3 regions of the Bradyrhizobium sp. 155 genome follow, and region 1 is predicted to be linked to each of the others. Evidence: predicted binding sites of a transcription regulator. Region 1 holds the regulator's gene; each other region holds the start of a gene.
What was found. Region 1 encodes PhoB, which activates phosphate uptake and scavenging genes when phosphate is short. Its sites were predicted from a motif close to TGTCATNNANCTGTCAT; they were not measured.
Positions count from the first base shown of each region.

Region 1 (10,196 bases):
CGGTATGATGGCAATCATGTACCGCGCCGTGACCCGCCAGATCGAAGTGACCGTCGAGCCGAACTTTGTTCCGGAGCAGTCGTCGGCTGACCGCTCCCGTTATTTCTGGGCCTATACCGTCGTCATCACCAATTCCGGCGACGAGACCGTGCAGCTCAAGACGCGGCACTGGATCATCACCGACGCCACGGGCCGGCAGCAGGAGGTGAAGGGCGAGGGCGTCGTCGGCGAGCAGCCGACGCTCGCGCCCGGCGAACGCTTCGAATACACCTCCGGCGTCCCGCTCACGACCGCCTCGGGCTTCATGACCGGCCGCTACCAGATGGTCAGCGCGACTGGCGAGCGCTTCGAAATTGACGTGCCGACGTTCTCGCTGGACAGCCCGGACAACAAGCGGGTGTTGAACTAGGGCAGGAGATGGTGGGCGCGCTCCGCTTTGGCCGACCCTATCGCACCTGCAGGCTAACGCCTTACGCGTCTTCCACGCCTGCTTCATCCGGCGTGAACTCGTACACCGAGCTGCAGAACTCGCAGGTCACGACGACCTTGTCGTCCTTGACCATCGCGGCACGGTCGTCAGACGAAAAGCTCTTTAGCATCGATGCCACCGCATCGCGCGAGCAGGAGCATTGCGCCTTCAAGGGCAGCGGATTGAACACGCGCACGCCGCGCTCGTGGAACAGGCGGTAGAGCAGCCGCTCCCCGGACAGCTCCGGATCGATCAGCTCAACGTCTTCGACGGTCTCGATCAGCGAGCGTGCCTCGACCCAGGCATCGTCTTCAGCGACGGCGTGCACTTCGACGCCTTCGGGCGCATCGCCGGGATGCAGATCGGCCTGCCGCGCACGCTCGGGCGCCTTCGGCAGGAACTGCATCAGCATGCCGCCAGCACGCCAGCGATGCTTGCCGCCGTCGTTCGAACGCCATTCCTCGCCGACAGCGAGACGCACGCGTGTCGGGATCTGCTCGGAGCGCAGGAAATATTCGTGAGCGGCGTCTTCGAGGCTGCCGCCGTCGAGCGCGACCAGGCCCTGGTAGCGGCTCATGTCGGGGCCTTGGTCGATGGTCATGGCGAGATGGCCGTGGCCCAGCAGCGCGCCGGAATGCGTGCCAGTATCTTTGGCCTCGCCGAGTCGCGCGGCGTCGTAGCGCGCATAGGCGCGCAGGCGATCCGGCGCCTGATAGTCCACGACCAGGAACGACACCGGACCGTCGGTCTGGGCCTGGAGAATGAAGCGGCCCTCGAACTTCAGCGAGGAGCCAAGCAGCGTGGTCAGCACGATGGCCTCGCCGAGCAGCTTGCCGACCGGCGCGGGATAATCGTGCTTGGTCAGGATTTCGTCGAGCGCCGGACCAAGCCGCACCAGCCGACCGCGCACATCGAGCGCGTCGACCTCGTAAGGCAGCACGGCGTCATCGATCGGAACCGCGGATGGCGCGCGAACCGGGCCTTCAGGCCCGGTTTTCATATCAGGGGATTGGGAAACCATGGCGCTTTATCTGGGGTCGGAAGGCGGAATTGGAAGGGGTGAGGGCTGCATCCAGAATGCAGCACGGATCGTACGCAAGCACGGCAAATTCGGTGTCGTCCTGGCGAAGGCCAGGACGACGATGAAGACCTACTTCGCCGGCACGGCGGATACCGGCCCGGATTACTTCACCGCGTCGAAGCACCAGGCCAGAATGCCCTTTTGCGCGTGCAGGCGGTTTTCGGCCTCGTCGAACACGACGGATTGTGGACCGTCGATCACCTCGTCGGTGACCTCCTCGCCGCGATGGGCGGGCAGGCAGTGCATGAATAGCGCATCCGGCTTGGCAAGCGACATCAGCTGCGCATTGACCTGATAGGGCTTGAGCACGTTGTGGCGGTGCTTGCCTTCCTTGTCGCCCATCGACACCCAGGTGTCGGTCACGACACAATCGGCGCCGCGCACGGCGGCTTCGGCATCCGTGCCGAGCATGATCGGCGCGCCGGTCGCCTTGATGAAGTCGCGCATCGCCTTTTTCGGCGCGAGTTCCGGAGGCGTCGCGACATTGAGCTGGAACTTGAAGCGCTCGGCGGCGTGCGCCCAGGAGGCGAGCACGTTGTTGTCGTCGCCGGTCCAGGCCACGGTCTTGCCCTCGATCGGGCCGCGATGTTCCTCGTAGGTCATGAGGTCCGCCATCACCTGGCAGGGATGCGAGCGGCGCGTCAGGCCGTTGATGACGGGCACGGTGGCGTTCGCTGCAAGCTCCAGCAGGGCATCGTGATTGAGGATGCGGATCATGATGGCGTCGACATAGCGCGACAGCACGCGCGCGGTGTCGGCGATGGTCTCGCCGCGGCCGAGCTGCATTTCGGCGCCGGTGAGCATGATGGGCTCGCCGCCGAGCTGGCGCATGGCGACGTCGAAAGACACCCGCGTCCGCGTCGAGGGGCGCTCGAAGATCATCGCCAGGGTCTTGCCTTCGAGCGGCCTGACCGGCTGATGCGCCTTCTGCTTCGCCTTCATCGCGGAGGACGCAGCGAGCATGCGCTTGAGCTCCGACAGCGGCAGCTCGTTGATATCGAGGAAGTGCTTCGGTGTTTTATCGGGCGACTTGCTCATCAGCTTGCCGCCCGCTTGTTGCCGGACAACGCGGTGCAGGCGCGCTCGAGCCGCCCGACGCTGTCCTCGATCTCGGCTTCGGTGACGATCAAAGGCGGCAGGAAACGCACGACATTGTCGCCGGCACCGACGGTGAGCAGCTTTTGGTCGCGCAAGGCTGCAACGAGATCGCCGGAGGGCACCACGGCCTTGATGCCGATCAGGAGGCCCTCGCCGCGCACTTCGCTGACGACATCGCCGTGACGGTCGATCACGGAGGCGAGCTTCTGCTTGAGCAGCAGCGACATCCTCTGCACGTGGTCGAAGAAGCCGGGCTTGAGCATGACGTCGAGCACGGCGTTCGCAGCCGCGATCGCGAGCGGATTGCCCCCGAAGGTCGAGCCGTGCGAGCCCGGCGTCATGCCGGACGCCGCTTCGGCGGTCGCAAGGCAGGCGCCGATCGGGAAGCCGCCGCCGAGCGCCTTGGCCAGCGACATCACGTCGGGTTCGACGCCAAGGCGGCGGTACGCGAACAGATCGCCGGTGCGGCCCATGCCGGTCTGCACCTCGTCGAAGGCGAGCAACAGACCCTTCTCGTCGCAGAGCTGGCGCAACGCCCTCAGGAAGGCGGGCGTTGCCGAACGCACACCGCCCTCGCCCTGGATCGGCTCGATCAGGATGCCGGCGGTCTGCGGACCGATTGCCTTTTTCACGGCATCGAGATCGCCATGCGCAACCTGGTCGAAGCCCTCCATCGGAGGGCCGAAACCTTCGAGATATTTTGCCGATCCCGTTGCGGCCAGCGTCGCCAGCGTGCGGCCATGGAAGGCGCCTTCGAAGGTGATCATGCGATAGCGGTCGGGATGACCCTTTGCGGCGTGATAACGGCGCACGACCTTGATCACGCATTCCAGCGCTTCGGCGCCGGAATTGCAGAAGAACACGAAATCCGCGAAACTTTCATTGCACAGGCGCGCGGCGAGCTTTTCGCCGTCCGGGCTCTGGAACAGATTCGACATGTGCCAGAGCTTGGTGGCCTGCTCCTGCAACGCCGCGACCAGCGCCGGATGGGCATGGCCGAGCGCATTCACCGCCACCCCGGAGGTGAAATCGAGATAGCGCTCGCCATTGGTCGCGATCAGCCAGCAGCCTTCGCCACGCTCGAAACCAAGGTCGGACCTGGCGAAAACGGGGAGCAAATGCGGCGCTGCGCTGTTAGTCATGATGGTCACTTGAATGTTGCGGACGGAGTGAGCGTGCATTGCGCAACGCACCATCGACCGGCCCGGAAAACGAAACGTGCCGCCTCTTGAGGGCGGCACGTGCGACTATCTTAGGCCTGGTGAAACGGGTGTCAATGCCGCCCGGAAAGCCTCGCGAAACGCTGAATCCGTAGTCTTGCGGTGCCGATTTTGCGGGATTTGGCCACGGAACATGTGGAAGCGAGTCGGCGGACTCTTGCGCGGGAGTCACGCCATATTGTAGCGTTTGGATTGTCAGATACGACATCTCGTGCAGTGGTTCTGATCTTTAAGTCCTTATGTACCGGCGTAAACGTTCGGGCGTTCAAGACGCGCCCGGCGAGCCTTAAGGGATTCTGGCGGCACGGGTTTTTGAAGGCTTAGGCATTCGCTGCGAGGCCCCAGGATGGCTGGCGCGCAGCGAGGGAAAGGGTGCAATGACGGTTTTGACCTGGTCCGATGATCGCGTCGAGCAGCTGAAAAAGCTCTGGGAGGCCGGACTTTCGGCCAGCCAGATCGCGGCGGAGCTCGGCAATGTGACCCGCAATGCCGTGATCGGCAAAGTGCACAGGCTCGGCCTTTCGGGCCGCGCCAAGAGCCCATCATCGGCAGCGCCGCGGCCGCGCAAGGCGCGCCCCGCGCAGCACATGATGCGGGTGAGCCGCCCGATCTCGCGCGGCAACACCGCGCTGGCGCAGGCCTTCGAGGTCGAGGCTGAGCCGGATCCGGTCACCTACGACAACGTGGTGCCGATGAGCCAGCGGCTGTCGCTGCTGGAATTGAACGAGGCGACCTGCCACTGGCCGGTCGGCGATCCCTCGAGCCCGGACTTCTTCTTCTGCGGTGGAAGGGCGCTGTCCGGACTGCCCTATTGCGCCCAGCACTCGCGCGTTGCGTACCAGCCCGCGTCGGATCGGCGCCGCGCACCGGTAAAGCCGGGTCCCCGTTAGTCGTCACGCGAAGACAGTTCAACAATTTCAGTGTCGTCCCGGCCTAGTGCGCAATTGCGCACGGGGGGCCGGGACCCATACTCCGAGCACGCAATAATCGTGCGGAAGGGGTCACTCCGAGTCTTCGCCAAACCACGTTCGGTGGTTATGGGTCCCGGATCAGCGCTCGCTTCGCTCGCTTGTCCGGGACGACGGCTGAGAATGCAGGGACAGCTCGCCAACAAACAAGCCTGCAACCCTACACCTGCTCCGCCTTCGCGAAGCGATCATCCAGCGCGTAGCCGGCGCCGCGGACGGTGCGGATCGGGTCCTGCTCGCGGCCGAGATTGAGCAGCTTGCGCAGGCGGCCGATATGCACGTCGACGGTGCGCTCGTCGATATAGATGTCGCGGCCCCAGACGCTGTCGAGCAGCTGCTCGCGCGAGAACACCCGTCCCGGATGCTCCAGGAAGAACTCCAGCAGGCGATATTCGGTCGGACCGAGATCGATCGGCCGGCCCGAGCGCGCCACGCGGCGCTTGTCACGGTCGAGCTCGATGTCGCCAAAAGCAAGGACGGTGGCGAGGCGCTCCGGGCTCGCGCGCCGCAGCAGGCCTTTCACGCGCGCCAGCAGCTCCGGCACCGAGAACGGCTTGACGATGTAATCGTCGGCGCCGGTCGCAAGACCCCGCACCCGCTCGCTCTCCTCGCCGCGCGCGGTGAGCATGATGATCGGGAGCTGCTTGGTCTCGGGACGGGTGCGAAGCCGCCGGCACAATTCGATGCCTGACAGGCCCGGCAGCATCCAGTCGAGCACGATCAGATCGGGGATGTGCTCCTTGAGGCGGGTGTCGGCGTCGTCGCCGCGCATCACCGTCTCGACGTCATAGCCGTCGCCTTCGAGGTTGTAGCGGAGAAGCTCGGTCAGGGCTTCCTCGTCCTCAACCACCATAATGCGTGCGCCCATCGGGTCGTCGCTCCTTAAGTCTTCAGGTGTTCGGTACCGTGTTGGCAAAGGTCGTCATGTCGCCCTTCGGCCGCTTGTCGGTGATCGCCTGGCCCTCGATCATGTAGAACACGGTCTCGGCGATATTGGTGGCGTGGTCGCCGATCCGCTCGATGTTCTTGGCGCAGAACATCAGATGGATGCAGAACGAGATATTGCGCGGATCCTCCATCATGTACGTGAGGAGTTCGCGGAACAGCGAGGTGCAGATGGCGTCGACTTCCTCGTCGCCCTTCCACACCGCCATCGCCGCCGGCAAATCATGCGCGGCATAGGCGTCCAGCACCGACTTGACCTGCTGCTGCACGAGGTCGGTCATGTGCTCGAGGCCGCGGAACAGCTTGAGCGGATGGAAGTCCGTCTCCAGCGCCGCGACGCGCTTGCCCATGTTCTTGGCGAGGTCGCCGATGCGCTCGAGATCGGTCGCGACGCGCATGGCGCCGACGATCTCGCGCAGATCGACCGCCATCGGCTGGCGGCGGGCGATGGTGAGCACCGCACGCTCCTCGATGCGCTTCTGCAGCGCGTCGAGCTCGGTGTCGATGGCGACGACGCGCTGGCCGAGCGGGACGTCGCGGCGGATCAGCGCGTCGACGGACTCGACGATCATGCGCTCGGCGATGCCGCCCATCTCGGCGACCAGGCGAGTGAGTTCCTGGAGGTCGGTGTCGAAAGCCTTTGCGGTATGTTCAGAACCCATGTCGCGTCTCCTAGCCGAACCGGCCGGTGATGTAATCCTGCGTGCGCCGATCTGACGGCGACGTGAAGATCTTGCTGGTGTCGTCGAACTCTATCAGCTCGCCGAGATACATGAAGGCGGTCTTGTCGGAGACGCGCGCCGCCTGTTGCATGTTGTGGGTGACGATAGCGATCGTGTAATCCTCGGACAGCTCCTGGATCAGCTCCTCGACCTTGGCGGTCGAGATCGGGTCGAGCGCCGAACAGGGTTCGTCGAACAGGATCACCTCGGGCCGCACCGCGACGGTGCGGGCGATGCAGAGGCGCTGCTGCTGGCCGCCGGAGAGCGACAGGCCGGAGGCGTTGAGCTTGTCCTTGACCTCGTTCCACAGCGCGCCGCCGCGCAGCGCCTTCTCGACGCGGCCGTCCATCTCGGACTTCGAGATCTTCTCATAGAGACGGATGCCGAACGCGATGTTCTCGTAGATCGTCATCGGGAACGGCGTCGGCTTCTGGAACACCATGCCGACGCGGGCGCGCAGCAAATTGAGGTCCAGCCTGGGGTCGAGAATGTTGGTCTGATCGAGCATGAGCTGACCGGTGGCGCGCTGGCCGGGATAGAGGTCGTACATCCGGTTGAAGATGCGCAGCAGGGTCGACTTGCCGCAGCCCGACGGACCGATGAACGCCGTAACGCGGTTGGCGCCGAGCGTCAGGTTGATGTTCTTCAGCGCATGGTGCTCGCCGTAATAGAAGTCCAGGTTACGCACGGTCACCTTGGGGGGCGCCTCGGGCAGCACCGCCGCGTGCGGCAGTCCACCGGACGCGCTCATCGACACGGAAAGATCACTCATTTTGCGGTCCTCTCGGCGCCAAGGATGCGCGCGAAAATATTAAGGGCAAGAACGGTCAGGGTGATGAGCAGCGCCCCGCTCCAGGCCAACTGCTTCCAATAGGCATAGGGGCTCTGCACGAAGTTGTTGATGGTCACAGGCAGGTTCGCCATCGTCTTGTTCAGGCCGAGGCTGAAGAACTGGTTCGATAGCGCGGTGAACAGCAGCGGCGCGGTTTCACCGGCGACGCGAGCGGTCGCGAGCAGCACGCCGGTGATGAGACCCGATCGGGCAGCACGATAAGCGATCCGCTTGATCACCAGCGAACGCGGCAGGCCGAGCGCCGAGGCCGCCTCGCGCAACGCGTTCGGCACCAGCAGCAGCATGTCCTCGGTCGTGCGCAGCACCACCGGGATCACGATGACCGCGAGGGCGAGCGAGCCTGCGATCGCCGAGAAGCCGCGCATCGGCACCACCACGGCGCCGTAGATGAACAGGCCGATGATGATCGAGGGCGCCGAGAGCAGGATGTCGTTGATGAAGCGGATCACCGAGGTCAGCCGGTCATTGCGGCCGTATTCGGCGAGATAGGTGCCGGCGAACATACCGAGCGGCGCGCCGATGCCGACGCCGATCACGGTCATGATCAGCGAGCCGACGATGGCGTTGAGCAGACCGCCCTCGTTCGATCCCGGTGGCGGCGTGTTCTCGGTGAACAGCTGGACATTGAGTCCCGCCAGCCCGTTGTAGAGCAGCGTGATCAGGATCAGCGCGAGCCAGGTGACGCCGAAGGCGGTTGCGGCGATGCAGAGCCCGCGGACGACGATGTCCTTGCGGCGTCGGCGTGAATAGATCGGATTCATGGCGCTAATTCCCCGCCTTCTTTTCCAGCCGCATCAGCATCAGCCGCGCCGCTGCGAGCACGAAGAAGGTCAGAACGAACAGCAGGAGGCCGAGCAGGATCAGGCCGGATTGGTGCAGGCCGTCGCTCTCGGCGAACTCGGATGCGATCGCCGCCGAGATCGTGGTGCCCGGCGCAAAGATCGATGACGAGATCCGGAACGAGTTGCCGATGATGAAGGTCACCGCCATGGTCTCGCCGAGCGCGCGGCCCAGCGCCAGCATGATGCCGCCGATGACGCCGACCCGGGTGTAGGGGATCACCACGCTGCGGACGACTTCCCATGTGGTGCAGCCGACGCCGTAGGCGGCTTCCTTCAGGACCGGAGGCACCGTCTTGAACACGTCGACCGAGATCGAGGTGATGAAGGGCAGCACCATGATGGCAAGGATCAGCGCGGCATTGAACAGGCTGAGATAGGACGGGGGACCTGCGAAGATCGCGCCCAGCACGGGAACGCCGTCGAAGATCTTGATCATGAAGGGCTGGAACGTGTTGGCCAGGAACGGACCCAACACGAAGAAGCCCCACATGCCGTAGATGATCGAGGGAATACCGGCGAGCAGCTCGATTGCCATGCCGATCGGGCGGCGCAGCCATTGCGGGCAGAGCTCGGTGAGGAAGATCGCAATGCCGAGACCCACGGGAATGGCGATCAGCATCGCGATGAAGGAGGTGACGAGCGTGCCGTACATCGGCCCGAGCGCGCCGAGCACCGGCGGATCTGCGGAGGGCGCCCAGCGCTGCGTCCACAGGAAGGAGACGCCGTATTCTTTCATCGCCGGGAAAGCGCCGACGATCAGCGAAATGATGATGCCGCCGAGGATCAGAAGCACCGAGATCGCGGAGAGCCGCGTAATCCAGTAGAAGGTAACGTCGCCGAGCTTGAACGCGCTCAAGGCCTTGGCGCGGTCATACGGTCCGGCGTCGTCGATTACATCGCTCTGAACGGCCATCTCTGCCACGCCGATCCCCTGTACCAAATAGTATACGTTTTTTGTTGGTCCGTGCCCCGGATGCAGCGCAGCGCATCCGGGGCACGAGCGTCGCGAACCTAGCTCTTGATGTCGGCAGCCCAGGTCTTCTCGATCAGCTGAACGACCGGATCCGGCATCGGGATGTAGTCGAGCTCTTCAGCCGCCTTGCCGCCGCTCTTGAAGGCCCAGCGGAAGAACTTGATGGCTTCCTGCGAGGCCGCCTTGTCGGTGGCGTCCTTGTGCATGAGGATGAAGGTCGCCGCCGTGATCGGCCAGGATTTCTCGCCGGGCTGGTCGGTCAGGATGACGTAGTAGCCGGGAGCCTTGGCCCAGTCGGCGTTGGAGGCGGCCGCCTGGAAGGCTTCGACGGTGGGCTGCACAGGCTTGCCGGCCTTGTTGATGAGACCGGTGTAGGTCAGCTTGTTCTGCTTGGCATAGGCGTACTCGACATAGCCAATCGAGTTCTTGGTCTGGCTGATGTTGCCGGACACGCCTTCATTGCCCTTGGCGCCGACGCCGACCGGCCACTCGACCGCGGTACCCTCACCGACCTTGCTCTTCCAATCCGCGCTGGCCTTGGCGAGGTAGTTGGTGAAGTTGAAGGTGGTGCCCGAACCGTCCGAACGGCGGACCACGGTGATGGCCTCCGAGGGCAGCTTCACGTTCGGGTTGAGCTTCTTGATCGCGGCGTCGTCCCATTTGGTGATCTTGCCGAGATAGATGCTGGCCAGCGTCTCGCCGTCGAACACCAGTTCACCGGGCTTCACCCCCTCGATGTTGACGACGGGCACGATGGCACCCATCACCATCGGCCACTGGACGAGGCCGTCCTTCTCGAGCTGCTCGGCCTTGAGCGGCGCATCGCTGGCGCCGAAGGTCACGGTCTTGGCCTGGATCTGCTTAATGCCGCCGCCGGAGCCGATCGACTGGTAGTTCAGACCGTTGCCGGTCTCCTTCTTGTAGGCGTCGGCCCATTTGGAATAGATCGGGAACGGGAACGTCGCGCCGGCTCCGGTGATGTCGGCAGCAAAGGCCGCCGTCGTCGATGCGGCGACAATGCCAGC
Region 1 covers NZ_CP064704.1:7,373,187-7,383,382, forward strand. The annotation lists gene apaG (Co2+/Mg2+ efflux facilitator ApaG/CorD) at 17-409, shown strand; gene IVA93_RS35045 (Hsp33 family molecular chaperone) at 471-1,490, opposite strand; gene argF (ornithine carbamoyltransferase) at 1,653-2,588, opposite strand; gene IVA93_RS35055 (aspartate aminotransferase family protein) at 2,588-3,790, opposite strand; gene IVA93_RS35060 (GcrA family cell cycle regulator) at 4,246-4,758, shown strand; gene phoB (phosphate regulon transcriptional regulator PhoB) at 4,997-5,704, opposite strand; gene phoU (phosphate signaling complex protein PhoU) at 5,727-6,443, opposite strand; gene pstB (phosphate ABC transporter ATP-binding protein PstB) at 6,454-7,275, opposite strand; gene pstA (phosphate ABC transporter permease PstA) at 7,272-8,117, opposite strand; gene pstC (phosphate ABC transporter permease subunit PstC) at 8,122-9,111, opposite strand; gene pstS (phosphate ABC transporter substrate-binding protein PstS) at 9,210-10,196, opposite strand, start outside.

Region 2 (10,196 bases), 1.0 Mb from region 1:
TAATCGCAAAACGCAATTTGCCCGAAACGAAATCGATCGCGGCGACTGCGACCAGGATCATCAGGATCAGGAACGACACCTTCTGCCATTCCAGCACGCGGATCTGCTCGGCGAGCTGGAGGCCGATGCCGCCGGCGCCGACGATGCCGATGATGGTGGCCGAGCGCGTATTCGACTCGATGAAATAGAGCACCTGCCCGGCAATCACGGGCAGGACCTGCGGCAGCAGGCCGAAGCGAATCTCGTGCAGCGCGCTACCGCCGGAGGCGCGGATGCCCTCGACCTGCTTCTGGTCGGCGCCCTCGATCGCCTCCGAGAACAGTTTTCCAAACGCGCCGAAATCCGACACGGCAATAGCGAGCACGCCGGCAAACGGGCCGAGCCCGACCACGTTGATCCACACCAGCGCCCAGATCAGCGTGTCGACTCCGCGGATTGAATCCAGGAAGCGCCGCACCGGAAACCGCAAAATCCTCGACGGCACCACATTGCGCGCGGCAAGAAGACTGACCGGCAGCGCGAAGACCGCGGCCAGCGTCGTGCCGAGCAGCGCAATCGACAGCGTCTCGCCCAGCGCCTTCAGATAGACCGGCAGCGACGAGCCGGGATCCGGCGGGATCATCATCAGGCTGATCCAACCGAGCTGGCTGAGCCCCGCGAACAACCGCGACGGCGAGAAGTCGAGATCGATGAGGCCATAAATCAGAACCGCGAGCGCCGCGACGATCATCGCCGGCATCGGGAGCCGCGCCGAAGCCGGCCGGTCGAACACATCAGGGTAGCGCGCGCGAAGCGCTGATGTGTCAATGTCCTGCGGCCCCGTCACGTCCGCGCCTCCTTGCCGAACAGGCGGCCGCGCAGCCAGCCGGTGCTGATGTCGATAATGAAAACCGTGACGATGATGGTGAGCAGGATGGCGCTGACGTCCGAGTAGTAGAACTTGCGGATGGCGACGACGAGCTCCTGGCCGATGCCGCCGGCACCGACGAAGCCCATCACGGAGGCCTCGCGGACGTTGATCTCGAAACGCAGCAGCGCGTAGCTGGCATAGCCCGCCGTGACCTGCGGCAGGATGGCGAAGCGCATGCAGGACAGCCAGCTCGCGCCGGTCGAGCGGACGCCTTCGACCGGTTTCATGTCGGCGTTCTCGACGATCTCCGAGAACAGCTTTCCAAGCGCGCCGGTGGAGTGAATCGCGATCGCCAGCACGCCCGCCATCGGCCCCAGCCCGAAGGCGATCACGAAGATCAGGGCAAACACGATGCCGGGGACCGTGCGGGCGAATTCGAGCAGGCGCCGCACGACGAAGCGCAACCACGGCGCGGGCGAGGTGTTTTCAGCCGCAAAGAAGTTCAGGCAAAACGCAAAAGTCGCGCCGATCAGCGTGCCGACATAGGAGATCAGCAAAGTCTCGCCCAGCATCCTCAGCCATTTGCGCCAGCCCCACAGCCACTCGCCGACATCGGTCCAGACCCGCTGGCCGGTGTCGAGTGTGAGGATGCGGTCGAAATAGCTGATGAAGTTGCCAAAGTGGGCGAACAGCGTGCGCAGATTCACTTCAGCGCCGATCGCGGCCAGACACAGTGCTGCGGCGAAGATCACGGCTCCAGACAGGATTCGGAGCCGCTTGCGCGCCACCGCCTGGCGATAGGCGGCGTTGAGCACGGCGAGCTGTTGCTCGGGGAGGATCGAAACCGCGACGGTCATCTTGGCCAGGAAAATGGTCAATCAAAGAGAAAGAGCCGGGTCCATCGACCCGGCTCCAGTGGCATCGTCCCGAAACTCAGGACGCCTTCTTCTTACGCAGCGCATCGACGAACTTGATCAGCTCGATCGTGCCATCCCAATCCTTGGTGGTCGCGGGATGAAAACCCTTCTTCTGGCCGTCCTGGAGGCGATGGAACGCAGCCTTGTCCTTGGCCGGCGCGTCGAAGAACGCCTTGGCGATGGCGGCCTTGGCCTCTTCCGGCAGGTCAGAATTGTAGGCATAGGGGCCGTTGATGATCGGCGCCGACTTGTGGATGATGCGGAAATCATCCTTCTTCATCGCCGAGCCATCGGCATTCTTCAGCATGCCCTTGGTCAGCATCTGCGCTAATGTCGAGTCGTTGTCGCTGGTCCACTGGTTGGCCGCGACGTCGACCGTGCCCTGCGCCAGCGCCAGGATCGCGTTCTCGTGGCTTCCGGTGAAGACGACCTTGCTGAAATAGGTGTCGGCGTCCGCGATGCCCATCTTGTCGAGCTCGAAGCGCGGCACGTTGTTGCCGGAGGTCGAGTTCGGGTCGACCAGGCCGAGGTTCTTGCCCTTGAGCTGGTCGATGCTCTTGTAGGCGCTGCTCGCCTTGACGAAGAACACCGAGTAATAACCGGTGGAGCCGTCGGAGTTGATGTCGTTGGCGAAGGCGTCGGTCTTGACGCCGGTCAGGCGGGCGCGGGCGAACGAGGCCGAGCCGTAGCTCGCGATGTGAATGTTGCCGGCACGCTGGCCTTCGATTACGGCAGCGTAGTCGTTGGCGATGCGCAGCGTGACTTTCACGCCCAATTCCCTGGAGAGATAGCTCATGAACGGCGCCCAGCGCTCGGTCACGCCCGAGGCGTTTTCCGCCGGAATGACCGCGAAGGTCAGCTCGGGATATTTGGCTTTCCAGTCTTCGGCGGAGGCCGAAGTCGTCAACGCGAGCGCGGCGGCGCCGGCGAGAATCAATCTGCGAGTAATCATGATAGCCTCTTCATTGGTTGAGGTCGGTTGACGCAAAATTGGTAAGTCCTGATGCGGCGCAGCTCAGGCGGCGGCCGCCGTTCCAAGCGCCGGAATGCCCTGTCGCACCGGTGCAGGCGTGCCGCCCATGACTTCGGCGGCTTCGAGATCGTAGAGCTCGCGCGCCACGTGGTCGGTCAACTCGGCCGGCGCGCCGTCGAACACCACGCGGCCCTGCGCCATGCCAATCAGGCGGTCGCAATAGCTGCGCGCCAGGTCGAGCGAATGCAGATTGCAGAGCACCGTGATGCCGAAGTGCTTGTTGATGCGCAGCAGCGCATCCATGACGATCTTGGTGTTGCGCGGATCGAGCGAGGCGATCGGCTCGTCGGCGAGGATGATGTCGGGCTGCTGCACCAGCGCGCGGGCAATCGCGACGCGCTGCTGCTGGCCGCCGGAGAGCTGATCGGCGCGCTGGGCCGCGAGCGGGGCAATGTCGAACTGTTCGAGCGCGGACATCGCCAGCGCCCTGTCCTGCTCGGGCCAGGTCTGCGACAGCGAGCGCCAGGCCGGCATCGTCGCAAGCCGTCCCATCAGGACGTTGGTGAGCACATCGAGCCGGCCCACCAGATTGAACTGCTGAAAGATCATCGCCGAGCGCGCCCGCCACTGCCGCAGCTCCTTGCCGCGCAGCGCCGTGACGTCGAGGCCGTCGAACAGGATGCGGCCCTGTGCAGGGGTCGCGAGACGGTTGATGGTGCGCAGCAGGGTCGACTTGCCGGCGCCGGAGCGTCCGATCACGCCGACGAAGCCGCCGGGAGAGACTTGAAACGAGGCGTCGTCCACCGCGGCTTTCACGCCGAAGCGACACGTCAGACCTTCAACCACCAGCATGCAGGGCTCCAGAGTAGCTGGGACCCACCGCTAACGCCGGCGCTTGACACTTGTGTGACACGGACGTTGCGGTGCGGCGATCCTACACACCTCATCTCCTGTTCATCCCCTGTCATGGCGTCGTCATGACATTGTCATCAAGCCGCTCGAAGAGAAACGCCCGCCCTCTCGTTCGGATTCAACATGGCCGCCAAAGCTCTTTCGGTCCAGCCGACTGTCGATCCCTCCGCGAAGCTGCACGACGCCAGGCTTGGGGCCTACACCGAGGTCGGCGCGCGCACGATGCTGCACGAGGTGACGATGGGGGATTACTCCTATGTCGTGAACGACGCCCAGATCACCTACACCACCATCGGAAAATTCTGCTCGATCGCGGCGATGACACGGATCAATCCGGGCAATCACCCGATGCAACGCGCCACGCAGGCGCACTTCACCTATCGTTCGAGCGCCTATTTCGAAGGCGAGAGCGACGACACGGAATTCTTCGACTGGCGGCGCCAGCATCACGTCCATATCGGCCATGACGTCTGGATCGGCCATGGCGCGATCGTTCTGCCGGGCCGCAACATCGGCACCGGCGCGGTGATCGCGGCCGGCGCCATCGTCACCAAGGACGTTCCGGCCTACACCATCGTCGCCGGCAATCCGGCGCGCATCGTGCGCCGGCGGTTCTCGGAAGAGGTTGCGGGGCGGCTTGCGAGGCTCGCTTGGTGGGACTGGGATCACGACAAGTTGCGTGAAGCCCTGCCCAATTTCCGCAAGCTCGGGATTGAGGATTTCCTCACGGCATACGAAGCAGGGGCACCCTCTTCTGCCAGCAAACGAAGCGCGGTCGCGTGACAGACATATTCCTCGAGGGCGGGCGGGCCCTGATCGGCTCCGAGTTCGCCGAAACGTCGCTTCTCGTGTCCGGAACGGACATCGCAGAGATCAATGCCTCGCGCAGCCGGGCGCGGCTGGCGATCAAGGCGCGCGATCTGCTGGTCCTGCCGGGCATCGTCGATCTGCATGGCGATGCCTTCGAGCGACAGATGATGCCGCGCGCCGGGGTCGATTTCCCGATCGACGTCGCGCTCGCCGACAGCGACCGCCAGGCGATCAGCAACGGCATCACCACGGTTTTTCACGCCACGACCTGTTCGTGGGAGCCGGGCCTGCGCAGCGCCGGCAATGCGCGCAGCCTGATGGAGGCGATCGAACGGCAGCGCCCGCAATTCGCCGCCGACACCCGCTTTCACCTGCGCCACGAGACCTACAATCTCGACGCCGAAACCGAGATCAGCCAATGGCTCACTGAGGGCCGCGTCGACCTGTTCGCCTTCAACGACCACATGGACGGCACGGTTGGGGACATGGCCAAGCCGCGCAAGCGCAATCGCATGGTGGAGCGCACCGGCCTGTCGAGCGAGGAATTCGACCGGCTGGTCGGACACATAATGTCCCGCGCCGCGGATGTGCCGGCTTCCGTGTCACGGCTGGCCGCGACGGCCCGCGCCGCCGACGTGCGGATGCTCTCGCACGATGATGCGACGCCGGCGATGCGCGAAGGCTTTCGCGCCATGGGCGTGGCGATTGCGGAGTTTCCGATCAACGAGGAGACAGCGCGGGCGGCAGCAAGCCACGGTGACGCCATCGTCTACGGCGCGCCGAACGTCGTGCGCGGAGGCAGCCACACGGGCTGGACCAGGGCATCCGACATGATCGCCAAAGGGCTCTGCTCGGTTCTGGCCTCGGACTACTACTATCCCGCGCAGCTGCTCGCTGCGTTCCGGCTCGCCGCCGATGGCGTGCTGCCGCTGACCGAGGCCTGGAATCTGGTCTCCGCCGCGCCCGCGCGCGCGACCGGTCTTGCAGATCGCGGCGTGCTCGCGGAAGGCCGGCGCGCGGACATTCTGCTGGTCGACGACAGCATGCCGCTGCGGCCGCGGCTGATCGCCGTGATATCAGGCGGCAAGCTCGTGCATCTCACCGAGGCGACGCGGTTGCTTGGCATGCCAGCTACCCCGCGCCAAGCTGTCGCCGCGGCATAAACCCGCTATGCTCGGACGATGACGAGTTTCCCCCGCTACGCGATCTATTTTGCCGCAGGCAGCGACAGCGCGCTCACCCGCTTCGGCGCGGAGTTGCTCGGCTACGATGCCTATACCGGCAACGAGCTGCCGTTTCCCGCCGACGCATCGCGTCTCGCGCCGGACTGGCGTGATGTCACCGCCGATCCCCGCAAATACGGCTTTCACGCCACGCTGAAGGCGCCGATGGCGCTGGCGTCCGACAGGCGCGAGGTCGAGCTTGTTGCGGCCTGCGCGACATTCGCCGGCAGGGCACGCGCAATTCCGGTGATCCGCCCGGTCGTCGATTCCATCAGCGGCTTCATCGCCGTCATTCCCGGGGAGCCGGTCGGCGAACTCCAGCAGCTCGCCGCCGATTGCGCGCGCGACTTCGACTCCTTCCGCGCGCCGCTGAGCGCGGAAGACCGTGCGCGGCGCAAGCCGGAGAAGCTGAGCGAACGGCAGCGCCACTATCTCGACCGCTGGGGCTATCCTTACGTGATGGAGGAATTCCGTTTCCACATGACGTTGACGGGCCGGCTCGACGTGGAGCGGCGCGGGCCGATTCTGGAAATGCTGCAGGGAAGGTTTGCTGCGCTCGGCCTCAAGACGCTTGCGATCGATCGCGTCGCGCTGTTCAAACAGGACCACGCCAAGGCTCGCTTCCGCATCATCGGCGAGTGGGCTTTGACCCAGTAAGTGTCAGTGCCAGCTCGCGAGATTGAAGCCGAAGGCCACAACGCCAACCAGAATGAGGCTGGTGGCCCAGATTACATCCAGATTGAACCAGCTTCGCGAGACGAACCTCAATCCCAGATGGCGGTAGACCAGCCACGCCAGACATCCGCCGGCGCTGACCATGGCAGCGACGTGCACCAAAGACACCAGAACCGCCATCCCGAGACTCGCCTTCATCAGCGCGCCGGCGGCCTCATGGCCGGCATCGAGTTCGAAGGCCTGGCAGAGCCCGAGATAGATCGGCACGAGCATCAAGGCGGCGCCGTGAGCAATGGCAACGGCAAATGACCAGAGCGCCAATTGCGTCGGCGGAATTCGTGCCAGCGCGCGCGGATGGCGCCGCTCGACCAGCCGATAGACGCCGAAGCCGATGACGAAAAGGCTCGCGCCGAGCTGGATCGAACGCTGCCACTCGGCCAGCACGAGCAGGAACGCGAATGGCAGCAGCACGAGAAGCGTTGCCAGGAGATGTCCGGCGGCCAGAGCCCACAACGCACGAAAGAGCGCGCGCGGGCTCTTGTCCATGAGCCCGGCCGAAACGGCGAGCGGCCAGCCCATTCCCGGATTGACCCCGTGATAGAGACCGCTCGCAACAAGAGCGAGCCACAGCCAGCCGAGGCTCGCGTGTGCCCAATCTAGGCCGACGGGTAGCAAAAGGAGTCCGTCGAACAATCGCCGCCCTCCAGCCTGATCTGGTGCGCACGATATCCGTCGGGGAAGCTCACGAAGTAGTTCTTGTCGAGCTCGAAGCCACCATTGCGACCGACATTGGCCATGACTTCCAAACCCGGAACGCCATCGGGATAGAACTGGTCATCCCAGGTGGAATAGAGCGAATTGGTCCAGTACACCCGCCTGCCGTCCCGGCTGATCTCGACCATCTGCGGACCGGCCGCAAATGCCTTGCCGTTCGGATGGGGGGTGCGGCGCGCGATGCCGCCGATGTGAACCGAGCCCGCAAGCTTCGGCTTTCGCGGATCACTCACGTCGTACTGGCGCATTTCACCCGTGCCCCAGCACGAGACATAGAGAAAACGATCATCCATCGACAGGTCGATGTCGGTCACCAGCGGCGGCACGGCGCCAAAGCCCTGAAGCAGCGGCGGGAGCTTCTCCTTTGGCGCAGGCTCGGGCGGGATCGTCGCCGTCTTCTCCGCATGGAATTTTCCGCCTTCGCGCCACCAGGTCCAGATCGAGGCTTCGAGATTCGTGGTGTCGACCACAACGCCTACAAAGCCGTATTCGCGAACCGGATCGTGCGCCGGCCGTACCTCCAGCGCCATCTGATGATTGGCGCCGAGGTCGATGGTCTGCACGTTGCGACGGGCGCGGAGATCCCAGAAGTGGAGACGATGGCCATATTTGTTCGCCAGCAGATCTTCCGGGACGATCCCGTTCTCGAACTGCGGCGGCAATGCCCATTCGCTCGTCACCATGTAGTCGCGCGGCAGGTTCCACCAGAAATCATAGTGCAGCGTCTGCGGACCGCGGTCGATCTCCCATCGTCCAAGGACCTCGAACGTCTCGCAATCCATGATGAAGACGCCTGGAGGCCCGTTGGTGCCGTCCTTGCCGCCGCCGCCGAGCGTGCTCACATAGACGCCGTCCGGCCCGCAATGGATGGTGTGCGGCCGCGAATAGCCGGTCTTTTTGAAGACTTCCTCGGGCTCGATGATCTTGTGGATTTTGGCTTTGGTCGGATCGGGCTTGGTATCGATGATGTAAATCCGCGACGAGCGCAGCCCGGGGATGATGAGATAGCGCCGCTCGATGAAGGCATGCCCAGTGAGCGGCGACAAGGCGGAGGAGCAGGCATTCCAGCCGAAGTGATGAAACTCATCGCCCTTGTTGGGCATCGTCACGGTGTGGACGATCTGGCTGTAGGTCGGCGATCCCGGCTTGGCGTCGATCACCGCGAGAGCATCCGGTTTCGAGAAATCCGGACTGAGCAGCAACGTGTAGGCAAAGTTCTCCGCAGGAGCTTCCATCGCAAGCTTGGGCGATGCGTGAAAGGTGGGATCCGGCCTCATCGTCATGGCACTGCCTCCCTGTTTCGTTGGTTCGCACCAACCTGGTTCGGAATAGCGGCATAATGAAGAGCTGTTGCGCGATGTCTTGAGTTGCTCCGCGGGCCAGGTTGGCGAGCGTACAATATGTCATCGCCGGGCTGCGGGAAACCGCCCGAACCGCGTTAATTCGACGCCTTCAGCCAGATGGAAGCTGGCGGGATCAGGCCAGGGGTGCGCACCTCACACTCAGCGTCGTCCCGGCCTTCGCCGGGACGACAGCGTTGCGCTACTTCCCCCACCTCAACGCCAGCGCATCGCGCTCCTTGGCCAACTCCAGCAGCCCGGCCCGCGTCGCCGGGTGCAACGGCTGGAGCGGATGCCGCACCGTGTCCGACTTGATCACGCCGCCGGCCTGCATCATCGCCTTGCAGGCGATCAGGCCGCATTGGCGGTTTTCGTAGTTGATCAGCGGCAGCCAGCGTTCGTAGGCGGCTTTGGCCTCTTCACGCTTGCCGGCGAAATAGGGATCGACGATCTGGCGGATGCCGTCGGGATAGCCGCCGCCGGTCATCGCGCCGGTGGCGCCGGCATCGAGATCGGCGAGCAGCGTGATCGCTTCCTCGCCGTCCCAGGGACCCTCGATATCGCTGCCGCCGGCGTCGATCAGGCTGCGCAGCTTTGCAGCCGCGCCCGGCACCTCGATCTTGAAATAACGGATGTTGGCGAAATCGCGCGCCAGCCGCGCGAGTAGCTCAACCGACAGGGGGGTGCCGGCGACAGGCGCATCCTGGATCATGATCGGAATCTTGATCGCGCCCGACAGCACCTTGAAGAATTCGACGACGCCTTTTTCGGGCACGCGGAAGGTGGCGCCGTGATAGGGCGGCATCACCATGACCATGGCGGCACCGGCCGCCTCGGCCTGCCGGCTGCGCGCGGCGCAGACGGCCGAGCTGAAATGCGTGGTGGTGACGATCACGGGAACGCGGCCCGCGACATGCTCCAGCACCGCATGCATCACGGTCTCACGCTCGGCATCCGTGAGCACGAACTGCTCGGAGAAATTGGCGAGAATGCACAGACCGTTCGAGCCTGCGTCGATCATGAAATCGATGCAGCGACGCTGTCCCTCAAGGTCGAGTTCGCCGCGCTCGTCGAAGATGGTGGGTGCGACCGGGAACACGCCGCGATAGGGGCGCTGGGCCTTGTGGTGGGGCGTGACCGGCATCGAACTCTCCATCCCTGATATCTCTTACATCTGCCGCGACGCTCGCACAGCGCCACAGATGTACCCGCCGCGCGCATCGGCGGCAATGCCGATCGCGCGACGTAAGGACGGAAGATTGTCGAAGCTATGCGGTCCTCACCGCGCCCAAAAAGCCCTCGACCGCGACGCGGAGACGATCGGCGTCGGCGGACATTTTCGTCACGGACACCGACAGGACCGAACCGGCATTGCCGGTCTCCTGGTTCAGCCTGGCGACGCTGCCGATGGTGTCGGTGACCTCGCGGGTTCCCTGCGCGGCCTGCTGGAAGTTGCGGGAGATCTCGGTGGTGGCCGCACGCTGCTGTTCGACCGCTGCCGCGATCGCCGTCATCTTTTCGTCGATGCCGCTGATCGCGCCGCCGATCGCGCGGATGGCCGCGACCGCCTGGCCCGTCGCGCCCTGGATCTCCGCGACCTGGCGGGAGATTTCTTCCGTCGCCGTCGCCGTCTGCGAAGCGAGGCTCTTGACCTCGCCGGCGACCACGGCGAAGCCGCGGCCGGCCTCGCCCGCGCGCGCGGCTTCGATGGTGGCGTTCAAC
Region 2 covers NZ_CP064704.1:532,586-542,781, reverse strand. The annotation lists gene phnE (phosphonate ABC transporter, permease protein PhnE) at 1-826, opposite strand, end outside; gene phnE (phosphonate ABC transporter, permease protein PhnE) at 823-1,707, opposite strand; gene phnD (phosphonate ABC transporter substrate-binding protein) at 1,784-2,719, opposite strand; gene phnC (phosphonate ABC transporter ATP-binding protein) at 2,783-3,592, opposite strand; gene IVA93_RS02560 (LbetaH domain-containing protein) at 3,776-4,435, shown strand; gene IVA93_RS02555 (alpha-D-ribose 1-methylphosphonate 5-triphosphate diphosphatase) at 4,432-5,625, shown strand; gene IVA93_RS02550 (DUF1045 domain-containing protein) at 5,644-6,342, shown strand; gene IVA93_RS02545 (hypothetical protein) at 6,346-6,939, opposite strand; gene IVA93_RS02540 (selenium-binding protein SBP56-related protein) at 7,017-8,417, opposite strand; gene IVA93_RS02535 (dihydrodipicolinate synthase family protein) at 8,677-9,618, opposite strand; gene IVA93_RS02530 (methyl-accepting chemotaxis protein) at 9,743-10,196, opposite strand, start outside.
Region 2: a site for PhoB is predicted at 3,714-3,730, ahead of phnC (phosphonate ABC transporter ATP-binding protein). Genes of this name have one in related genera too.

Region 3 (10,196 bases), 3.1 Mb from region 1:
ACCGCGAACACGGCCGAGTAGAACAGCGCGAGGCTCACGGCGAATCGCCGCTTCTGAGCTGCTGCGATGGGGATTTGTGATTCGCCTGCCATTAAACCAATTGCGATTCGGTCGATATCGTGATGATCGTTACTGTAACGCGCGGTGATTTGCGCGACGAGATTGACATGGCCAACGAAGCATTCGCCCTCTCGCCTATGTCTGCCCGTGCGGCCGAGCCGAACGAGCAGGATTACGACGCGATCCGCGAAGCCTTCATGGAGACCGCGCGCGGCCGCTGGTTCCTCGGCGAATACGCCAAGCGCAACCGCAATGCCGATACCCGCATGGTGCTCGACGCGGTCGCGAAAATCGAAGAAGCCCTTGCGGCACAGCGCCAACCCGTCGTCGAGGACCGCCTCCCCGAGGCGCTGGTCGCGATCCGGCACGCGATCCGCGAAGCCGAGACGATTGCGATCGCGGCGTTCGATCCCGCGGCGATCGAGGCGAGCCTCGCGCCGATTCCGCGCGGCCTGCGCATCATCAAGGAGATCTCCTGGCGCTGGCGCGAGATCGGCGCCGACGGGCGAATCTGCGACCTGATTGATTCGCAGCTCGCGTCGATCGAGGCGGCCTGCGCGCAGGTTGCCACCATCGACCCCCGCGCCGACCTCAAGGCCGCATTCGATCTGCTCAAGGACCGGATCGACCAGACCGACGCTGACGCAATGCCGCAGGCCGCGCGCCCCTCGCCGGCTCCGGTGCAGGAGGCACCCTCGCCCGTTGCGGAAGCTCCGCTGCCGGAGGCCGCGCCTGCGGCGATGGCCAGCGAAGCACCCGTGGCTCTTACGGAGGCGCCGCAGGGCATCGCAGAGGCGATCGAGCCCGAAGCCGCCATGGAAGCGGCCGGAATCGTCGCCGAGGCCTTCTCCGTTGCCGAGCAGGCGACGGACGTCGCGCTCGAGCCGGAGACCGTCGCCGAGAGCCGGATCGCGCCTGAAGACACCGCTTTTGAAGAGCCAGCCACTGAGGCCTTCGCGGAGGTGACGGACGAATTTTCGCTCGATGCCGCCGCCGAAGCCGAGGACGAAGCCATCCTCGAGGCCATCGCGCTGGAGATGGCCGCGCCAGACCCGGAATTCGACGAGATCATCGAACCGGTCGAGATGGAAGCGACGGTTCCGGAGCCGGTGGTTGCGGAGGCCGCAGCGCCCATCGCAGCCGAGATACCGGAGCCGATCGCACCCGAGCCGTTCGCACCAGAGCCAGTCGCCGCCGCAGCGATGGTGGAGGAGCCCGTAGAGGAAGCGCCGATCGCGATGGAATCGCTGGCGCGCCTCACCAACGCCATTGCAGAAGCCGCCGCCGAAGTGATGGAGCAGCCAGCGCCCGTCATGGCAGCATCCGCGACATTCGGCGCGGCGCAGGCCACGACGCTCCCGATGACGTCGCCGGTTCCGGAAGCCTCACTTGGCGCCACCATCCTCGCCAGCGGCATCCTGCAAAAGCCCCGCGCCGCCGCCAACGATCCCATGGCGCCCATCCGCCGCATGACGCAGGCCGAGAAGATCGCGTTCTTCTCGTAAGGGGATGCGGCCTGCTCCGTCTCGTGTCCCGGACAAGCGAAGCACAGATCCGGGACCCACGAGCCACAGCTTCCGTCGCCACATGGCCCCGGCTCTGCAGCGCACCGTCGAAGAGACGCCACGCTGCGTCCGCGGCACGAGAGCGGAATGAGGAAACACTCTCTCAACGTCATTGCGAGCGCAGCGCGCTCCGCTCGCAATGACGGATGCTCAGCCGATCACCCGCAATTCCACACCGCACCGATCGGCGTCCGCGTCCAGCACGGCCCAAAACTGCCGCCATTGTAGCGGCCGCCGCCGAAGCCGGGCCGGCCGAAATAGCGCCACTCACCATCCCAGCCGTAATATTGCGGAACCGGATCGATGTACCAATGGCGCCGGTCGCTAGGCGACATCCGCCGCATCGCTTCCTTCTGCTTGTAGAGGGGAATGCTGTTGCTCAGCGGCTGGCGATAGCCCGGCAGGAAGCCGTAGCCATGCCAAGCTTGCTTGGGACGCTTTTGGATTGAAGCAGCCGGCGCGACAGCCGGCAGCAGCGATAGGACGATAGCGACAGATAGACATAAAAAGCGTGACATGGATGGACGATAGACGGCCGCCTGCGGAATGACCATTCAATTTCGAGTGCCAAGTAACAAAGCCCTCACGGAACCGAATAGCAGATCGAGCGGCAGGAATCCTATCGATTAAGGTGTAGAAATATGATTGGTGAAGTGATTGTCATTGGCGATCTACAATTGCGTAACGGCGCCTCTGTCGACGAACACGACCGACTCGGCGCGCGCATGTACGACATCGTCAGCCGTCTTCCCGGCTTTGTATCGGTCAAGTCGTTCAAGGCCGACGACGGCGAGGAGCTCACCGTGTTCCGTTTTGCCTCTGAGGAAGCGCTCGAAGCCTGGCGCACCCATCCCGAACATGTCGAGACGATGAAGCGAGGACATGCCGAATTCTACGCCAGCGGCTTCCTGCAGATCTGCAAGGTGATCCGCGAGGTCGGACCATTCGAGCACGCGTGACGCCGTCCCGCATCGTTCGATCGTGCGCTGCTAGCTGATCACACCCTTCCTGATCAGGAAGCATCCGTAACTGCTGCTGTCGCCGACCTGTACGACGCCAAAGCTCGCCGCCGCCGCGCGATAAAAATCCGGCCGCGAGAGTTTTCCGGGCGTGACGGGCCGGCCGGCGGCACGCTCGATCTCCGCGAGCACCGCGCGCTGCACGTCGGGGACGCGGTCGGGATCGTCGACCGGCATCATCACGCGGACCGGATCGGGATCGAAATCGTCGAGCGGATAGACCGACATGATGGCGCGAATCGCGGTCTCCATGCTCATGCCCGGCAACTGGATCAGGCGCTGCGAATGCGTGCTCTGCGCGATGCGCGCCGAGGGGTGATTGGCATCGACGAAAGCAAGATCGTCGCCGTGGCCCATGGAAGCCAGTAGCCAAAGCAGGTCGGGCGTGAGGATCGGATCGATCGATTTCAGCATGTGACGGACTGTCCTCCCATTGGGCGCCCACCTTGGCAGGTTCCAAGCGTGATTCAGATCACGCAGCCTACCATGGTGATGGGGATCACGGACATCAAACTCGAACGCGGCCAAGTTTGCCGGCAACCAATACCGTATCGAGATCAGTGCCAAGGGAGCACGCCATGTTCCGCCTAAAACCTTTCCTGATGACGGCTAGCCTGCTGGGGAGCCTGTTCGGCTTTGCCTGCGGCCCAGTTTCCGCGCAAGTCGCCCCGGTCGAGCCGGCCCCTACCGCGCTGCAAGGCCCGGAACAGCGTGTCGCGCTGGTGATCGGCAATTCGAACTATCAGAACGCGCCGCAGCTCGCCAATCCGGACAACGACGCGGAGTCCATGGCGAAGTTCCTGAACTCCGCCGGCTTCGAAGTGGTCGCCGCGACCGACCTCACCCAGAACGACATGCTCCGCGTCGTCCAGGACTTCTCCGCCAAAGTGTCGGCGCGTGGTCCGAACACGGTGGCGATGGTCTACTATGCCGGTCACGGCGTGCAACTCGCCGGCGAGAACTACCTCGTTCCGGTCGACGCCAAGGTCTCGAGCCAGACCGAACTCGTCAACAACTCCGTCCGCCTGGTCGACGTGATGTCGACGCTGGAGACGATCCCGAGCCGTATGCGCATCGTCATCCTCGATGCCTGCCGCAATAACCCGTTCCCGAACGTGAACGATGCCGGCCGCGGCCTGGCCATCGTCGATGCCCCGAACGGCTCGATCGTCGGCTACTCGACCGCGCCGGGCGCCGAAGCGCAGGACGGCACCGGCGGCCACAGCCCCTACACGCAGGCCTTCCTGAACGTCGCGCGCGAGCCCAACGTGCCGATCGAGCAGCTGTTCAAGCGCGTGCGCCTCGAAGTGAACCAGACCACCAGCGGCGCGCAGATCCCGTGGGAGAGCTCGTCGCTCACGTCCGACTTCACCTTCTTCGGCGACACCGCGGTTGCCGCCAGCCGCGCACCGGTGAATGCGCCTGTGGTGCAGATGGCCTCCAATCTGCCGAGCCGCTCGACGCGCCAGGCCTATGACTACGTCGTGTCCGAAGCACGGCCGGAGTACTATCAGGAATTCATCACGATGTATCCGCACGACCCGCTGTGCGATCACGTCCGCTGGCTGCTCAACAACCTGCTGCTCACGCAGGCCTGGCACAAGGCGGTGCTCGCGAACTCGCCGCTCGGCTACAAGAACTTCTACGACAGCTACGGCAACACGCCCTATGCGCAGGTCGCGCTGAAGCTCCAGATGCAGCCGAAGCAGATCCCCTTGATGCAGGCGACCAAGTTCCTGGCGCCGCAGAATATCGCCCCGACCTTCAAGATCGGCAATCTCGGCCAGCCCAAATACATGCCGCTGCAGCAGGGTAATGGCGGCGCGCAAGTGAACGGCAATTTGCCGATCGTGCAGAAGTCGGGCGACAACAACGGCATCGGCAAGCTCGGACATGTCGGCCAGATCGTCAACCTGCCCGCGGGCAACAACCAGCCCAACCAGCAGAACGGCACGCCGTCGCAGACCCCGGGCAAGATCGTGACCCTGCCTGCGCCGACCAACACCACCAACAACAATGGCGGCATCGGCAAGATCGTGACGCTGCCTGCGACCAACAAGACGCCGAATGGTACTGCCAACGGCACAACCGGTGGCAATCCTGGCAAGATCGTGAGCATGCCGGTCAATGTCGGCAAGGGCGGCACGACCATCGATACGAAGCCCGTCAACGTTCAGACGCAGAACAACCCGATCCGCATCAACAACGGGGCGAAGATCAGCAACAACCCCGTGAACAAGGTGCAGGTGCAGAACAACAACCACCCGCAGTTCAATGAGACCAACCGGATCGTCAACAACGGCAGCAACAATTTCCGGCAGTCGATGAACCAGAGCCAGGGTGGCAACGGCGGCAACAACCACCGCGGCTTCATGCACTGATCGCGGTCGGCCACACACGACAAAGGGCAGAGCGGTGACGCTCTGCCCTTCTTGATGTCAGAAGATTGATTATCAGGCCACCAGCTCGGCAAACAGATCAGCGTCGACATTGCCGCCGGAGAGCACGATGACGACATTCTTGCCGGCAACATCAAGTCGTCCCGCAAGCAGCGCCGCCAGGCCGACCGCTCCGCCCGGTTCGACCACGAGCTTCAGCTCGCGATAGGCAAAGGCGACGGCCGCGCCGACTTCCTTGTCCGAGGCGGTGACGCCGCGCGCGAGCAGCTTGCTGTTGATCGCAAACGTCATCTCGCCGGGGATCAGGGCCATCAGCGCATCGCATATGGTGCGGCCGGCGGGTGCGTGCGGCTCGCGATGGCCCGCGGTCAGCGAAAGGCTATGATCGTCGAATGCCTCGGGCTCGGCGACGACGATTTGGGCCAACGGAAAGCGTGCCTTCACGGCCGTCGCGACGCCCGCGATCAGACCGCCGCCGGAGGCCGGCGCTACCACGATGTCAGGAGCGAGACCGAGTGCCGCCATGTCCTCGGCGATCTCGCGGCCGGCCGTGCCTTGACCGGCGATCACGAAGGGATCGTCATAGGGCCTGACCAGCGTCGCGCCGCGCTTCTCGGCGATGCCGCGCGAGATCGCCTCGCGGTCGTCGCGGTCGCGGTCGTACAGCACGACCTCGGCACCGTAGGATTTGGTACGCTCGCGCTTTGACAACGGCGCATCCGCGGGCATCACGATGGTCGCCTGCATGTCGAGGATCTTTGCCGCCGCCGCCACGCCCTGGGCGTGGTTGCCGGAGGAGAACGCGACCACGCCGCCGGCGCGCTTGTCCTGCGGGATCGAGGCGACCTTGTTGAAGGCACCGCGAAACTTGAACGACCCGGTGCGCTGGAGCATTTCCGGCTTGAGATAGACCTTTGCGCCGACACGCTCGTTGAGCACGGGAAAGGACAACAGCGGGGTGCGGACGGCGAAGGGTGCGATCACGCGTGCTGCGGCGTCGATATCGGCAGGGCCGATCGGGAGAAGCTGTTCTGTCATGCCTGATGTTATCGCGCCGGATGAGGCGCGGGCAAGGCATCTCCGGGCGAGGGCTTCTTCCCCTCAGGCGACGAATCGCGCCGGTTCTGCCCCGTTCCGGCCGGGCATCACGGCGCCGGCGGCCAAAATGCTCTCGATAAAAGCCCGGGCCGAGGCCTCCCAGGTGTAGTTGGCGGCGAATTCCACGCAGTCCTGCCGGGAGATGTCGAGCGCGGCAAAGCAGGCGCTGCGCAGATCGTGATCGAGCGCGCCAACCGGCGCATCGCCGATCACGTCGCGGGGGCCCTTCACCGGGAAGGCCGCGACAGGCAGGCCGCTCGCCAAGGCTTCGAGCAGAACGAGGCCGAACGTGTCGGTCTTGCTCGGAAACACGAAGACATCGGCGGCCGCGTAGATGTCCGCCAGCTCCTCGCCATGCTTTTCGCCGAGGAAGATCGCGTCCGGATAGGCCTCCTCCAGCGCGACACGCGCCGGGCCGTCACCGACGATCACCTTGGTGCCGGGCAGCTCGAGGTCGAGGAACGCCTCGAGATTCTTCTCCACCGCGACCCGACCGACCGAGAGGAACACCGGCGCCGGCAGGCAGAGATCGATCGCGCGGGGATGGAACAGATGGGGGTCGACGCCGCGCGGCCACAGCACGACATTGTCGAAGCCGCGCTCGGTCAGCTCACTGGCGAGCGCCGGCGTCGCCGCCATCACGGCGCGGCTGGGGCTATGGAATCGGCGCAGCGCCCGCCAGATCAGCGAGCCCGGCACCGGCACGCGGGCGCGGACATATTCGGGAAAGCGGGTGTGGAAGCTGGTCGTGAAGGGCAGCTTGCGCTGCCGGCAATAGCGGCGGACCATCAGGCCGATCGGCCCCTCCGTCGCGATGTGGATGCTGTCCGGGCGCGCCTCTTCGATCAGCTTCGCGATTCTGCCCGGGCGCGGCATGGCCACCCGCACGTCCCGATAGCTCGGCATCGCAAAGGTGCGGAACCATTGCGGCGTCAGGAACGAGAATTCGACGTCGAGACTTTTGGCGGCGTCGGCAAGCTTGGTCAGCGTCCGAACCACACCGTTGACTTGCGGGTGCCAGGCGTCGGTCGCGACCAGGATGCGCATCAGGCTGCCCTTGTCATGCGGCTTTGGCTGCGATCTGCGGGACCTGTGCCGGCTTCTCGGCCTGGTTCGCCCAGGTGATGATCTCGAAATGGCCCTCGTCGTGCTCGACCAGTGCCGTGCAGCTCTCGACCCAGTCGCCGCAATTCATGTAGCGGATGCCGCCCTCGTCGCGGATCACCGCGTAGTGGATGTGGCCGCAGATCACGCCGTCGGCGTCGTGGCGCCGCGCTTCGGCGGCGAGCGCCTGCTCGAACGCGCCGATATAGTTGACCGCGTTCTTGACCTTCTGCTTGGCCCATTGCGACAGCGACCAATACGGCACCTTGAACATGCGCCGGAAGAAGTTGACGAAGCGATTGAGCTGAATCGCGAAATCGTAGGCCTTGTCGCCGAGATGGGCGAGCCAGCGTGCGTTCTGCACCACGAGGTCGAAGATGTCGCCATGGATGACGAGATACCGCTTGCCGTCCGCGCCGGTGTGGACGGTGTTCTCGACCACGTCGATGCCGCCGAAATGCGTGCCGTAATAGTTGCGCAGGAACTCGTCGTGATTGCCGGGGATGTAGATGACCTTGGCGCCCTTGCGCGCCTTGCGCAAAAGCTTCTGGACGAGGTCGTTATGCGATTGCGGCCAATGCCAGCTCGATTTCAGCGCCCAGCCGTCGACGATATCGCCGACGAGATAGATCGTGTCGGCATCATGGAAACGCAGGAAATCGAGCAGAAGATCGGCTTGAGAACCGCGGGCTCCGAGATGAACGTCGGAGATGAACAACGTGCGAAAGCGCCGCTCCGGGCTCTCGTCACTCACATCGTAACTTCCCATGCGCCAGCCTGTAACAATGTCCCGTGACAGGGGGATGACCAATTGAACCTTTGAGGCACCTTAGGATACGAATCGCGCTTGCCTCGCCCACCCGCGAATATCAGTCGCATGCGACAATCAGGCGACATGGCGTCGCAGCGCCCTCCGCACGAACCCGGAGCTGCATGGCGGGAGGGACTAGCGGTGGCGCGCTCGCGACCGGCGGTCAGTAAAATTTATGGAAATGATGGATCGGGCCGTGTCCGTGGCCGACGCTGAAGCGGTCGGCGGCGGCGATCGCCGCGCTGATCCAGGTCTTGGCGTTGCGCACGGCGCGCTCGAGATCCTCGCCTCTGGCGAGCCCTGCGGCGACCGCCGAGGACAGCGAGCAGCCGGTGCCATGGGTGTTGCTTGTGGCAAGGCGCGGCGCGGCGAGCGCGATCGTGGTGCTGGCATCGACGAGATAATCGATACTCTCGGCGCCCTCGCCGTGGCCGCCCTTGATCAGGACCGCACGACAGCCGAGCGCCAGCAGCCGGCGCCCCTGGCTTTCGATCTCGGCCTCGCTGGCCGCGACCGGCTCGTCGAGCAGAGCCGCGGCCTCGGGCAGATTGGGTGTGATCACCGAGGCCAGCGGCATCAGCTTGATGCGCAGGGCATCGACGGAATCGGACGCGAGCAGGCGATCGCCCGACGTCGCCACCATCACGGGATCGAGCACGATACGCCCGGGCGCCCAGCGCGACAGCGCGGCCGCGATCGCATCGATGCTGGCGGCTTGCGCCACCATGCCGATCTTGACCGCGCCGACCTCGAGATCGGAAAACACCGCGTCGATCTGCGCGGTGACGAATTCGGCGGGCACGGCGTGAATGCCGGTGACGCCGCGGGTGTTCTGCGCCGTCAGCGCCGTGATGGCAGAAGCGCCAAAAACGCCGAGCGCGGCAAAGGTCTTCAGGTCGGCCTGGATGCCGGCGCCGCCGCTCGAATCGGAGCCGGCAATGGTCAGCGCTACGGGTGTCGTCATGGGGCGCTCTTCAGCGTTTTCGAAGCCATGGCCCGTCCTAGCGCGCCTCTCCCAGCCCAGCAAGTTCGCTTGCTAAATCCGGCCGGGTTTGGCCTATTAGCCGTCAGATATGCTTTCGGAGTGACCGCGATGGTTCCCTTTTTCGTCCAGATCAAATGCAAGCTCGGCCAATCCTATGTGGTCGCCAATGCGCTTGCCGAAGCCGAGATCGCCTCCGAGATCTATTCCACGGCCGGGCAATACGACCTGCTGGTGAAGTTTTACGTCGACAACGACACCGATATCGGCCACTTCGTCAACGAGAAGGTGCAGGTGCTGCCCGGCATCCAGGACACCCTCACCATCATCACCTTCAAGGCGTTTGGCGCGAGTTGACCGTCCGAAAAAGGGCAGGCCCGATCAGGTGCCGCCCTCCTTGCGCTTGGGACGCGGCGGACCGTCCACCGGCGGCAGCGATTTGAGATAGTCCGCCATCGCCGCGAGATCGTCGTCCGGCAGTTGCGAGGTGTTCTTGATCACCCGCGTCATCGCGCCGCCGACGCTGTCGCCGTCGGGCAATTCGCCGGTCTTCAGGAAATAGGCAATATCCTTCGCGCTCCACTCGCCAAGGCCCTTCTGGGTGATGTTGGGCACCCATCCCTCGCCTTCCGGATTGGGGCCTCCAGCGAAGCGTTGTGCGGCGGTGATGCCGCCAAGCGCGTTGCGCGGGCTGTGGCATTCCGCGCAATGGCCAAAACTGTTGACGAGATAGGCGCCGCGATTCCACTGCGGTGACTTCGCGCTGTCGGGGACGAAGGGCTTGTCGTCCAGAAATAAGAATTTCCAAATGCCGACGTTACGCCGGATGTTGAACGGAAAGCGCACATCGTGGTCGCGCACCTTGCCTGCGACGGCCGGCAGCGTTTTCAGGTACGCAAAGAGATCGAGCACGTCCTCGCGCCTGGCGTGCTGATAGGACGTATAGGGAAAGGCCGGAAAATAATGCCCTCCGTCCGGCGAGACCCCGTGCATCACCGCATTGACGAATTCGGCATCGTTCCATTTGCCGATGCCATCGGTCGGATCGGACGAGATGTTCGGCGCGTAGAACGTTCCGAACGGCGACTTGATCGCGACGCCGCCGCCGAGCCTGAGACGATCGGGCTGGTCGGGGACGGCATGGCATGAGGCGCAGCC
Region 3 covers NZ_CP064704.1:2,628,560-2,638,755, reverse strand. The annotation lists gene IVA93_RS12735 (MFS transporter) at 1-92, opposite strand, end outside; gene IVA93_RS12730 (hypothetical protein) at 168-1,565, shown strand; gene IVA93_RS12725 (hypothetical protein) at 1,784-2,179, opposite strand; gene IVA93_RS12720 (antibiotic biosynthesis monooxygenase family protein) at 2,267-2,584, shown strand; gene IVA93_RS12715 (RbsD/FucU family protein) at 2,615-3,058, opposite strand; gene IVA93_RS12710 (caspase family protein) at 3,223-5,025, shown strand; gene IVA93_RS12705 (threonine/serine dehydratase family protein) at 5,098-6,081, opposite strand; gene IVA93_RS12700 (glycosyltransferase family 4 protein) at 6,145-7,188, opposite strand; gene IVA93_RS12695 (UDP-2,3-diacylglucosamine diphosphatase) at 7,202-8,014, opposite strand; gene thiD (bifunctional hydroxymethylpyrimidine kinase/phosphomethylpyrimidine kinase) at 8,220-9,020, opposite strand; gene IVA93_RS12685 (Lrp/AsnC ligand binding domain-containing protein) at 9,150-9,395, shown strand; gene IVA93_RS12680 (cytochrome c) at 9,420-10,196, opposite strand, start outside.
Region 3: a site for PhoB is predicted at 8,038-8,054, ahead of IVA93_RS12695 (UDP-2,3-diacylglucosamine diphosphatase). Genes of this name have one in related genera too.